Regions from separate parts of the Rahnella sp. ChDrAdgB13 genome, predicted to be linked through region 3. Evidence: riboswitches for the same ligand, from Rfam matches in the RefSeq annotation. Region 3 holds a riboswitch; each other region holds the start of a gene.
The links. A riboswitch is a leader RNA that binds a small molecule or an ion and turns the genes downstream of it on or off. The one in region 3 is predicted to bind thiamine pyrophosphate.
Positions count from the first base shown of each region.

Region 1: linked by a shared signal. The riboswitch ahead of thiB (thiamine ABC transporter substrate binding subunit) and the one ahead of thiM (hydroxyethylthiazole kinase) in region 3 are both predicted to bind thiamine pyrophosphate.
Region 2: linked by a shared signal. The riboswitch ahead of thiC (phosphomethylpyrimidine synthase ThiC) and the one ahead of thiM (hydroxyethylthiazole kinase) in region 3 are both predicted to bind thiamine pyrophosphate.

Region 1 is NZ_JAEMGT010000003.1:142,062-146,243, reverse strand. Features, by position in the region: gene thiP (thiamine/thiamine pyrophosphate ABC transporter permease ThiP) at 1-1,486, opposite strand, end outside; gene thiB (thiamine ABC transporter substrate binding subunit) at 1,462-2,445, opposite strand; TPP riboswitch at 2,489-2,743, opposite strand; gene sgrR (HTH-type transcriptional regulator SgrR) at 2,784-4,182, opposite strand, start outside.
Region 2 is NZ_JAEMGT010000078.1:6,907-11,088, forward strand. Features, by position in the region: gene hemE (uroporphyrinogen decarboxylase) at 1-97, opposite strand, end outside; gene nudC (NAD(+) diphosphatase) at 169-954, opposite strand; gene rsd (sigma D regulator) at 1,053-1,562, shown strand; TPP riboswitch at 1,643-1,769, shown strand; gene thiC (phosphomethylpyrimidine synthase ThiC) at 1,915-3,867, shown strand; gene thiE (thiamine phosphate synthase) at 3,864-4,182, shown strand, end outside.
Region 3 is NZ_JAEMGT010000018.1:90,129-94,310, forward strand. Features, by position in the region: gene J8X26_RS06870 (transcriptional regulator) at 1-475, shown strand, start outside; gene J8X26_RS06875 (PhzF family phenazine biosynthesis protein) at 502-1,293, shown strand; gene J8X26_RS06880 (RidA family protein) at 1,484-1,831, shown strand; TPP riboswitch at 1,885-1,986, shown strand; gene thiM (hydroxyethylthiazole kinase) at 2,021-2,830, shown strand; gene thiD (bifunctional hydroxymethylpyrimidine kinase/phosphomethylpyrimidine kinase) at 2,827-3,627, shown strand; gene J8X26_RS06895 (hypothetical protein) at 3,634-4,182, opposite strand, start outside.

The DNA of each region.
Region 1 (4,182 bases), on a different contig from region 3:
ACAGATAAAACGGCAGGGTGCGGAAATTCTCGTTGCCGAATAAGGCAATCACGCCGAAATCCCCCAGCGACAGCACACAGGCAAATGCCAGTGCCTGTGCGATCGGGCGTTTCAGCGCGCTCATTTCCACCCAACGCAGACGCTGCCAGCCGCGCATATCGAGCGAAATACACAGCGGGTTATAGCGCTCCGCCACATCACGCATCGGGTTATCCAGCACTTTTAATGCGTAAGGTACCGCCATCAGCGCATTGGTCATGATAACCAAAGGCCACGGGGATTGCGGCAATCCGGTGGTATCACCGAGCAGCAGGAAAAAACCGGTCGCCAGCACGATGCCCGGCATCGCGAGGATCAGCATTCCGCTGAGATCCATCGCCTGCGCCCAGCCATTTTTCTGGCGTAAACGCAGCTCGCGGCTGCTCCACAGCAACATCATCGTCAGCAACATACACAATAATCCGCTGCCCAGCGCGATACGGACTGACGTCCATAAAGCCTGCCACAGCGCGGGTTGTTGCAGCACGCTGACGGCGGCGCGATTTATACCATCTAAAACCACAGCCAGCAGCGGCGGCAGGATCAGCAGTAAAGCCAGACCAATCAGCAGGCCGTCGGTAATGCGGCGCAGCGGGGAATCATCCGGATTGCGCCAGCGCTGAGCATGGGTCTGACCGACCGGCAGCGCCTGGCTGAGTTTCTGGCTGAGCAGAACCAGCGTCAGACAACAAAACAGCTGGATGAGCGCCAGCGTGGCCGCGCGACTTAAATCGTAGTCGTAACTCAGTGCCTGATAAATGGCGAGTTCAATGGTGGTCGCCTGCGGACCGCCGCCCAGTGAAAGCACGGTGGCGAAACTCGCGAAACACAGCATGAATATCAGGGCAGCGGCGGGGAAAATCTGACGTCGGATCGCAGGCCATTCCACAAAGCGGAATTGCTGCCAGGCATTCATCCCGAGCTGCGCAGCCAGCTGCCGCTGTTCGATGGCGATATTTTCCAGCGCCTGTAATAAAAGACGGGTTGCCAGCGGCAGATTAAAAAATACGTGCGCCAGCAAAATGCCCTGTAAACCGTACGGCGAAAAACGGTAATCCACGCCCAGCCAGTTGCAAATCTGCGCCAGCCAGCCCTGTCTTCCGTATACGCTGAGAATGCCGAACACCGCGACTAAAACCGGCAATACCAGCGTCATCGCGCACAATCGTAATAACAGCTGACGACCTGGGAAACGGCGGCGGAAGAGGGTGCGCGCCAGCAAAATAGCGGGCAGCACCGAGCAGAGCGCCGAAAGCAGCGCCTGCCAGAAGGTGAAACGGATGACGTGCCAGAGATACTGATCCTGCCACGCAGACACGCCGCTTATTTGTGGCGCATGACGCCACAACGAGCCTAATGCCAGCGCGGCGACCAGCAGCATCGCCAGTGACGCCACCGCGCCCGGCCACAGCCAGCGGGGGATCAACGGCTGACGGCGTTCTGCCATGCCTGAATCCATTCGCCGCGGTGAGAAGCTACATCCTGTGCGCTGTATTGCAGGGATTTTGCCGGTACGGTCAGCTGTTTGAAGGCATCAGGCAGTGGCGTGCTGATCACCGGATACATCCAGTTGCCGGTCGGAATGACTTTCTGGAAATCTTCAGTAGTGACGAATTTCATGAACTGTTCAGCCAGTTTCGGCTGTTTGCTGCTGGCCAGCTGACCCGCGACTTCCACCTGCATGTAATGACCTTCAGCGAAGTCAGCGGCGGCATAATTATCTTTCTTCTCTTCAACAATATGATAGGCCGGAGAAGTGGTGTAGCTCAGCACCAGATCGCTTTCGCCTTTGAGGAACAGGCCGTAAGCCTCGCTCCAGCCTTTGGTGACGGTCACGGTTTTCGCCGCCAGTTTTTGCCACGCTTCAGGCGCTTTGTCGCCATAGACTTTTTGCATCCACAGCATCAGGCCAAGACCCGGCGTGCTGGTGCGCGGATCTTCGTAAATCACTTTCCATTTCTGGTCGCTGTTGATCAGCTCATCGAGGCTTTTTGGCGGGTTTTTCAGTTTGTTTTTGTCATACACGAACGCGAAATAGCCGTAGTCGTAAGGCACAAACGTCGTGTTATTCCAGCCACCCGGCACCGTCAGTTGAGCATCAGTTTTCGGTGCTTTGGCAAACAGGCCGGTTTGCTCAGCGGCCTGCAACAGGTTGTTATCCAGACCGAGCACTACGTCCGCTTTAGTGTTTTTGCCTTCCATCCGCAGACGGTTCAGCAGAGATACGCCATCTTCCAGCGCGACATATTTCAGTTCGCAGCCGCACTGTGCCTCAAAGGCTTTTTTGATCGCCGGGCCGGGGCCCCAGTCGGCAGAGAAGGAATCGTAGGTATATACCGTCAGAACGGGTTTTGCAGCAAAGGCAGGTGCAGAAAGTAACAGCAGACAGGACAATATTTTTTTCAACTTTGCGCTCCAAAAAAGAAAAGGGGCAAAGGATTTTGAGTGAGCTTCGCACAGTCTCAAATCCCTCCGCCGGGGTTAACCGGATCAGGTTCGACGGGTATCAGGTCTCAGCCATATTTAAACGTGCTGCGCGTGTGTTGATCGGGCGTCGTGCAGTGCTCGAAATGCTCACGTACTTTGTGTACGCTCCGCTTTCTGTGCGCTGTACTTCACCCGCTGAACACGCGCTCGCGGCGTTTAAAAATAGAGGTCATTCTTCAATACAAAAGAAGTCGCTCGGGCACCCCGTTGAGAACGGATGTCATTCTAGAGATTAACGGCGCAATGCGATAGTCCGATTAGCTGTCGGGTGGCGCGAACCAGGCAGATTTGAAGTCGAACCAGCCGAGGGTGTTCATCCGCACGCCGCGCATACTGCGCTGGCCTTGTAAAACCAGCCAGTGATGAAACAGCGGATGAATGTGATGGCTGGCGATCTGCTTCTGGCTCCAGTCGGCAATTGAAAGCTTTCCGGCGTGCCATAACGCGGCGTCTTCATTCATCGTTTGCGGGAAACAATACGCCAGCAGCGGCAGTTCGTAGAATGAGGCAAACAGCGAAAACTCCAGCGGCAACGTGAAGTTGGCGCTACCCAGCCATAGATCGGTTTTCACGCCGCCGCGGTACCACACCGCATAATCGACAATCTGGATCACCAGCTCAATGCCTTCTGCCGCCAGCAGCGGACGCAGTGCGTTGCAGATAGCGTGATGTTCTGAGTGCTCGTTATAAAACGTCAGCGTGACCTGCGTCAGACCGTCAGGTTTGGGCGGGCGGGGAAGCAGCGCTTTATGATGCCAGCGCGGCAACAGGCCGTACGCCGGCGACCAGTAACGCTGATAAACCGGTTCAGCAGCGTTGAGCAGCGCAATCGGATTGAACAAATCGCACAGCCACTGGCGCGTTTGTGCGTTTTGGCCGACCGGCGAACGCTGGTCGAAAAGCAGGAAATAACAACCTTCCTCAAGGCGGCTTTCAAGCTCGCTTTTGCCGGATTCATCGGCCTGAAGCTGGACGCCGGAATGCACCAGTTCCTCACTGAGTTCAGGTAGAACCCAGATATTGACCTCATCGATCAGCGCCCGGAATCCAAAATATTCGTCAAACGCGCGGATCCGCAGCTGCGTTTTCTGATTTCGTACCACGGCATACGGGCCGGTTCCCACCGGATGGCGGGCAAAATCGGGCAACGACTCCCACTCCTGTGGCAGGATTGTCGCGTGGATATTCCCGAACAGCCACGGCAGCCAGTGGTCGGGCGCGTTCAGATGAATGTCGATGACGTTTGGCGTTAATGAGATCACCGAGACGATATTGCCGAATAAGCGGTGTGATTTGAGACGAGCGAAGGTGGTAATAATATCGGCCATTTCCAGCTCACGACCATGATGAAAATGAATAGCCGGACGCAGATAGAACCGCCAGTGCAGCGCAGAGATTTCCTGCCAGTGATGGGCCAGATCGCCTTCTACTTCCCCGTTTTCCTCATTTATGCGCGTCAGCCCGCTGAAAATCTGTCGCGCGATGTGTGTTTCTGAGCGGCGCAACATGGTGCCGGGCAGCAGATTAAACAGCGGGCGATAGTACAGTACGCGAAGAATATGTTTGCCCTGACGGAAGCTGCGTCCCAGCTGGGATAACAGCATCTGGCGCACCATGTTTTTATCGCCAACCAGTTGTACCAGCTGATCAATCCGA
Region 2 (4,182 bases), on a different contig from region 3:
AATAACGGCCCGCCTGACGCATCATCCAGACCGGTGTGATATCCACAGGCTGGCGTAACAGGGCGCGCAGGTAGCGGTCATTTTTCAACTCATTCATTCTGTCTTTTTCCTTCAATATTCGGGCCGCCCGAAAATAATCTGGCGGCATTCTAGCATGCAACACTCCTGCTACACGTCGTCTTCATCTCTTTCTGCGCGGCACAGCGCAACCGTATCTTCAATCAGCCGGCGGGCGATGGTCCCCGGTGGCGGCAACTGTGGCAGTTGATCAAAGCGATACCAGCCTGCGTTGAGCAGCTCTTTCGGATCATGCACGATGTCACCGCTGTCGTAGTCGGCCATAAACGCCATCATCAGCGAATTAGGGAAAGGCCACGGCTGAGAACTGACGTAACGGACATTCTTCACGCGGATATTGCTCTCTTCCATGACTTCACGCGCCACAGTTTCTTCGAGAGTTTCCCCGACTTCCACGAAGCCTGCCAGAACCGTATGAATGCCATTGCGGTGGCGGACATGCTGCGCCAGCAAAATCTCATCACCGCGGCGAATGGCGACAATAATGCAGGGCGCAATTTGAGGGTAATAGCGTTCACGGCAATGCCCGCACAGCGCGGCCCATTCGGTTTTACTGACGTGCATCTCGTGGCCGCAATAGCCGCAGAACTTGTGCGAACGGTAAAATTCCGACAGCTGCACGCCGCGCCCGACCAGCTGGAATAGCCCGCGATCCTGATCGAGCATCTGCCGTGCAGACACCATGTGATTGTGCATCGCCTGACGTACCATCCACACCGGTTCGCCCTGCCATTCACCAATCTGACGCGCGATTTTGCCCGTCAGAGAAAATTGCGCAGCGCTGCCATTCGGCAGTTCACCTTCGGGCAGCCACAGCTTGCCCTCATAGCTGATTACCCACCAGCCGGTATGTTCTTCTGTGATCTGTAATTCCATAATTGTTGTTGCATAACCTCGACGAGACTGACAATCTGGGGTTGATATTTACATATTAGTAACCTTTGGTTACTTTTTTCTCGCTCACGGAGTCAACCATGCTAAATCGTCTGGAAAGACTGACCCAACGCGTTGGTGGCAGTAATGAGTTAGTGGATCAATGGCTGCACGCGCGTAAAGAATTGCTGGTGTCTTACTGCACACTGGTCGGCCTGAAACCCAATAAAGAAAAACATACACCGCTGAATGAAAAAGCGTTGGACAACTTTTGCCATAACCTGGTGGATTACCTTTCTGCCGGTCATTTCCATCTTTATCAACGGGTCATCGATGAAGTGGAAGGTGCAGAGATAAAATTACAGGCTGCGAAAATATACCCTGCACTCGAGCTCAATACTGAAGCTATCATGGCTTTCCATGACAGTTACACCGAAAATGATATTGATGATGACAATGCTTTCGCATTTCATTATGCATTATCCGATGTGGGTGAAGCATTGGATGCGCGTTTTCAGCTTGAGGATCAACTGATCATTCTGGCCTTTGATCCGGAAAGTCGCAAAGAATTGCCTTCTGCAAACGAAGAGCATCTTGCCAGACCCGCGTAACGTGTTACTTCTGCACAACACGTTGCCACAATAAAAACCCTGCTCAGGGTTGTAGTTTTTACAACGGCCTCCTATATTGAGGCTTCTTGTCGGAGTGCCTCGTGCAAAATTTCCTCGCGGAGATGATGCCAGGCTGAGACCGTTAATTCGGGATCCGCGGAACCTGATCGGGTTAGTACCCGCGAAGGGAACAAGAGTAATGTTATGCGTTTAGCGCGATTTGGCATCAGCCTGCAAACGGCCGCCAGCGTTCAACCGCCCATTTTTACTCCTGCCGTAAACCTCCAGACAAGCAATTTTCCATTACGTTCTGTCACGCTTTTTGCCGTGAAAACAACACAAGGAATTTGCTATGTCGAGTACCCAGAAACCCGTTACATCCGAAAAAAAGCCCGCTAACCGCCGTGAACAACGCGCACAGGCACAGTCATTTATCGACAGCTTGCAGGGCGAAGCCTTTCCCAATTCCCGACGTATCTATCTTCAGGGCGACAACGCCGGTATTCGTGTCCCTATGCGTGAAATCCAGCTCAGCCCGACGCTGGTCGGCGGCGGAAAAGACAACCCGCAGTTTGAAGAAAACGAAGCGATTCCGGTTTATGACACCGCCGGACCGTATGGCGATCCGTCTGCGACCATCGACGTGCATACCGGTCTTGAAAAATTGCGTGCCCGCTGGATAACCGGACGCGCCGATACCGAAGAACTTCCGCAAGTCAGCTCCGGTTTTACTCAGCAGCGCCTGGCCGACGAAGGGCTGGATCATTTACGCTTCGAACATCTTCCGCGCCCGCGAAAAGCCATTGCCGGTAAAAATGTCACACAGCTGCATTATGCGCGACGGGGCATGATTACCCCTGAGATGGAATTCATCGCTATTCGCGAAAACATGGGGCGTGAGCGGATCCGCGGAGAAGTCCTGCGCCAGCAACATCCCGGTGAAAGCTTCGGGGCGCACCTGCCCGCGAATATCACCGCCGAATTTGTTCGCCAGGAAGTGGCCGCCGGTCGCGCGATTATCCCCGCCAACATCAATCACCCGGAATCCGAGCCGATGATCATTGGCCGCAATTTTCTGGTGAAGGTGAACGCCAATATCGGCAACTCGGCGGTGACGTCATCCATCGAAGAAGAAGTTGAAAAACTGGTGTGGTCGACGCGCTGGGGCGCGGACACGGTGATGGATCTCTCCACCGGCCGCTATATCCATGAAACCCGTGAATGGATTCTGCGTAACAGCCCGGTGCCGATCGGTACGGTGCCGATTTATCAGGCGCTGGAAAAAGTGAATGGTGTGGCCGAAGACCTTAACTGGGAAATGTTCCGCGACACCCTGCTGGAGCAGGCGGAACAAGGTGTGGATTACTTCACCATTCACGCTGGCGTGTTGCTGCGTTATGTGCCGATGACCGCCAAACGCCTGACCGGTATTGTTTCGCGCGGTGGCTCAATCATGGCGAAATGGTGTCTGTCACATCATCGCGAAAGCTTCCTGTATGAAAATTTCCGGGAGATTTGCGAAATCTGCGCCGCTTACGATGTCTCGCTTTCTCTCGGTGACGGTCTGCGTCCCGGCTCGATTCAGGACGCCAACGACGAAGCGCAGTTTGCAGAATTGCACACGCTGGGCGAGCTGACAAAAATCGCCTGGGAATATGACGTGCAGGTGATGATCGAAGGGCCGGGGCATGTGCCGATGCAGATGATCCGCCGCAATATGACGGAAGAACTCGAGCATTGCCACGAAGCGCCGTTCTATACGCTCGGGCCGCTGACGACCGACATTGCGCCCGGTTATGACCACTTCACGTCCGGTATTGGCGCTGCGATGATTGGCTGGTTCGGTTGTGCCATGCTGTGTTACGTCACACCGAAAGAGCATCTCGGCCTGCCGAATAAAGAAGACGTTAAGCAGGGTCTGATTACCTACAAAATTGCAGCACATGCCGCCGATTTAGCCAAAGGCCATCCGGGTGCGCAAATCCGCGACAACGCCATGTCCAAAGCCCGTTTCGAATTCCGCTGGGAAGATCAGTTTAATCTGGCTCTGGACCCGGCCACTGCCCGCGCCTACCACGATGAAACGTTACCGCAGGAATCCGGCAAAGTCGCCCACTTCTGTTCGATGTGCGGCCCGAAATTCTGCTCAATGAAAATCACTCAGGAAGTTCGCGATTACGCCGCCGCGCTGGAAGCTAAAGCCCGGCCCATCGAACTCGTTGAATCCGGCATGGCACAAATGTCAGCTGAATTCCGTTCACGCGGCGGCGAGCTTTATCATCCTGCCACGGAGATCAACAAATGAATCAGTCAGCTCAGCCCTTCCCCGCCGTTCCTTTTCACCTTGGTTTATATCCGGTTGTCGATACGGTGGAATGGATCGCCCGTCTGCTCGATGCAGGCGTGAAAACGCTGCAGTTGCGGGTGAAAGATTTACCCGATGAAGACGTCGAACCGGCAATTATCGAGGCCATCGCGCTGGGGAAAAAATATCAGGCGCGGCTGTTCATCAACGATTACTGGCGTCTGGCGGTGAAACATCATGCATATGGCGTACATCTGGGCCAGGAAGATCTCGATACAGCCGATCTTGCGGCAATTCGTCAGGCCGGTCTGCGAC
Region 3 (4,182 bases):
TCTCAACGCCCGGAATACGGCTTCTCCATCCTCAGAACCGCTGGTTATTGCGGATTACACAACAGTGACCGCGAAAGGAACAAAACTGAAAAGCGCCACGACGGTTTATCGCGACGCGGAGGGCGTCGCATTTGCCAGCCTGTGTATCAACGTTGATCTCAGTGAAGTTGAAATTGCTCATGCGGCGCTCGGGCGCCTGCTCAGACAGTATTCTTCAGAAAATACGCCGCAAAATTCCCAAACCGATCTCGAGTCCATGATGGAAGAAATCATTGATTCTTCCCTGTCTCAGTCGGGGCGAGCGGGTAAACCGATGAATAAAAAAGAGAAACTCGAAGCCGTCAGAGTTATGCAGGATCGCGGGATGTTTATCGTCAAAGGCGGCGTTGAAAAGGCGGCCAGCAAACTGGGCGTTACCCGCTACACCATCTACAACTATCTGGATGAAATTAAGAAATCCGGTGGCGATGAATAGTGGTCACTAACAGTGAGGAGTCTGAAATGGAAATATCAATTTATCAGGTCGATGCGTTTGCATCGCAAAGTTTTAGTGGAAATCCGGCGGCCGTTTGCCCGTTGCCTCACTGGCTGGATGACAGCGTTTTAAGCAATATTGCCCGTGAAAATAATCTTTCCGAAACGGCTTTCTTCGTCAAAAACGGTGACCATTATGAGCTGCGCTGGTTCACGCCGGGCACCGAAGTGGATTTATGCGGTCATGCCACGCTGGCGGCGGCGTGGGTGATAAGCCAGGCGCTGGGCGATAAATCCGCATCGCTGCGGTTTTCTACCCGCAGCGGAGATTTATGGGTGACCTGCCAGGATGAGGTTTTCCACATGGATTTCCCGGTGAAATCTCCGGCGTCTTTCACGCTGCCAGACGGACTCACTCAGGCACTAGGGCTGACAGCACCGATCACCGCGGTGCTTAAAACCGATGATATTATCATTGTGATTGAAGATGCTGCCGCACTGGAAGCTCTCGCGCCGGATTTCGCAGCGCTCAATGCTTTTGATACCCGTGGCGTGGTGGTCACCGCTGCGGGCGATAATTTTGATTTTGTCTCCCGCTGGTTCGGGCCTCGCGTGGCGGTGAATGAAGATCCGGTTACCGGTTCAGCCCACACCTCGCTGGCACCGTATTGGTCGAAACGTCTGAATAAAACGCAGATGAACGCCCGGCAGGGCGGTGCGCGTAAAGGCGAACTGCAATGTGAAATGAGCGGAAATGATCGGGTGATTATCAGCGGCAAAGCGGCGCTGTATATGCGAGGTACAATTTATCTTAATTAAAATCTATCGCTTAAGTCCTCTCAATTAATTTATTTCCAATAGCTAAGTTGTTTATATGACAGAGAAAAACAAATCGGTGGATCCCCGTGATTCACGAATAGTTTATATCACGCTGGCGGCCGTCTTAATTTTCTACGGCATGTTGCTGATATCAAGCTTCTGATTTTATGTCTGAATCGAGGAATTCATTATGCTCACAGGGACCTTACCTTTTCCCAAAGTCCGTAAAAGCGGCAATCTTTATTTTGTTTCCGGCGAAGTACCGATTACCGCGGAAGGCACAACGCCCGCCGGAATTGAAGCGCAGACCCATTTGGTATTTTCGAAAATAGCCGGATCGCTTAAAGAATATAACCTGACACTCGATGATGCTGTTTCCGTGAATGTTTACCTGACCGATAAGAAGGATTTCAAAGCCTTTAACGAGGCGTATGTAAAACATTTCAACGCGCCATATCCTGCCCGGACAACAGTTTGCGTGGAACTTCTGGTCGATGTTTTACTGGAAATTAATCTTATTGCGTCGGCGGCGAAATAACACGCTGTACGAAAAATCCTGATTGACCTTCTCAGGCTCGCCACCAATAATGCTTCCTTGACTCGGGGTGCCGCTCTTGCAAAAGAACGGCTGAGATTTTACCCGTATTACCTGATCTGGATTATGCCAGCGTAGGGAAGTCAGGTATCTCTCCCGATACCGCCTTCTTTAGCGCCGGTGGGGAGAACTATGAATACCCGACCTTCCGTGTTTCCCGGCGCAACATCCGCCGCTTCTTTACGACAACTTCGTGCCTCCGCGCCGCTGGTTCACTGCCTGACCAATGACGTGGTGCAATCCTTTACGGCCAATGTTCTTCTGGCGCTCGGTGCCTCACCGGCAATGGTGACTGACCCGGCCGAAGCCGCGCAGTTCAGCGCGGTGGCCGATACCTTACTGGTTAATGTCGGCACGCTGACCCGTCCTCATGCTGAGGCGATGCTGGCAGCGATTCACGCAGCAAATCAGGCCGGAAAACCCTGGGTGCTGGATCCGGTTGCCGTCGGCGGCCTGAGCTGGCGCACGGAGTTTTGCCTTGAACTCATCAAACTTACACCCGCCGCCATCCGCGGAAACGCCTCTGAAATCCGTGCGCTTAGCGGCCTGAGTGCGTCCGGGCGTGGCGTAGACAGCGGCGATGATTCGCTGTCTGCCTTACCGGCTGCACAGCAACTGGCGCTGGAAACCGGCGGGGTGGTGGCTGTCACCGGTGAAACTGATTACGTCACCGACGGCGAACGCAGCTGGTCAGTTCCCGGCGGACATCCGATGATGACCCGCATCGTCGGCACCGGTTGTTCGTTATCAGCGGTTGTTGCGGCGTTTGCCGCATTGCCTGGCAAACGTCTGGATAACGTTGCCGCGGCATGTCGCGTCATGTCTTGTGCAGGTGAGCGTGCCTGCGCAGTGGTGAAAGGGCCGGGCAGCTTCACACCAGAGTTTCTCGATAACCTGTATTTGATGCGCGAAGAGTGGCTGAACGGGGAAAAAATCGGATGAAAAGAATCAATGCCCTGACCATAGCAGGTACTGACCCGAGCGGCGGCGCGGGGATCCAGGCAGATCTCAAAACCTTCTCGGCGCTCGGCGCGTATGGCACGAGCGTTATCACGGCGCTGGTGGCGCAAAATACCCGTGGCGTGCAGTCTGTTTACAACATTGAGCCGGATTTCGTGGCCGCGCAGCTCGATTCAGTACTCAGCGACGTGCGAATCGACAGCACTAAAATCGGCATGCTGGCGAACAGCCAGATTGTTGAAGCGGTCGCTGAAAGGCTTAAGTATTATCAGCCGCCTTTTGTGGTGCTTGATACCGTCATGCTGGCAAAAAGTGGCGATCCGCTGCTGTTGCCGGAGGCCGTTGACGCCGTGCGCCGTTTGCTGATTCCGCAGGTTTCAATTATTACCCCCAATCTGCCGGAAGCCGCTGCGTTACTGGAATGCCCGGTGGCGCTGACTGAAGCAGAAATGCGTGAACAGGGCGAAGCGTTACTGGCGATGGGATGTGAAGCGGTGCTGATGAAAGGCGGTCATCTGAGTGATGAAGAAAGCCCGGACTGGTTGTTTATGACCGGTTCACGCGAGCGGTTTACCGCACCGCGCGTGAATACCCGGCACACGCACGGAACGGGGTGTACATTATCGGCCGCGCTGGCGGCACTGCGACCGCGGCATAACAACTGGGCCGATACCGTACGCGAAGCAAAAGAATATCTCCAGCAGGCACTGATGCAGGCCGACTCACTGGAAGTCGGCCACGGCATCGGGCCTGTGCATCATTTCCACCGCTGGTGGTAAAACCGCTCAGGCGCGGCGCTGGGTTTCGCTCAGCGCCTCTTCTGCCTGGTGATACATCGTCAGCGCCTGTTGCAGATGCACGGCGTCAAACGGGTTTAGCGGGTAGAATTTCGCTTCTTTGCGCGGTCGCAGCATTATACGGATCTTCGTGGCCGAAACACGCTCAAACCGGTAGCTGGCAATATCCTGATTTTCCTCATCTTTCCACGACAGCAACAGCGCCGCGTGCTCACCGGTACGACGCCCGATAAACTGTTCGTGCAGCCACAATCCTTCGCATTCACCGTCTTTTTGCAGCTTCTTGCCGCTGAACCACGCGGATTCTGCCTGCATCAGCAGCGACTGTGGCGTGATTTCTTCACGCAGCTTGCGCCACAGTGGCTGGTTATTCTCCATCTGCCAGCAAGCCATGCCGAGATAATCATTCAGCTCACGCCAGTCGCTTTCCAGCTGCTCTTTCAGCTCAGGTTCCTGAATATGCATAAACTGTTGCAGACCGGTAGCCTGTTCACCCAGCTTGTTGTAAGCAATTACGGTCATGGTACGTGGCTTGCG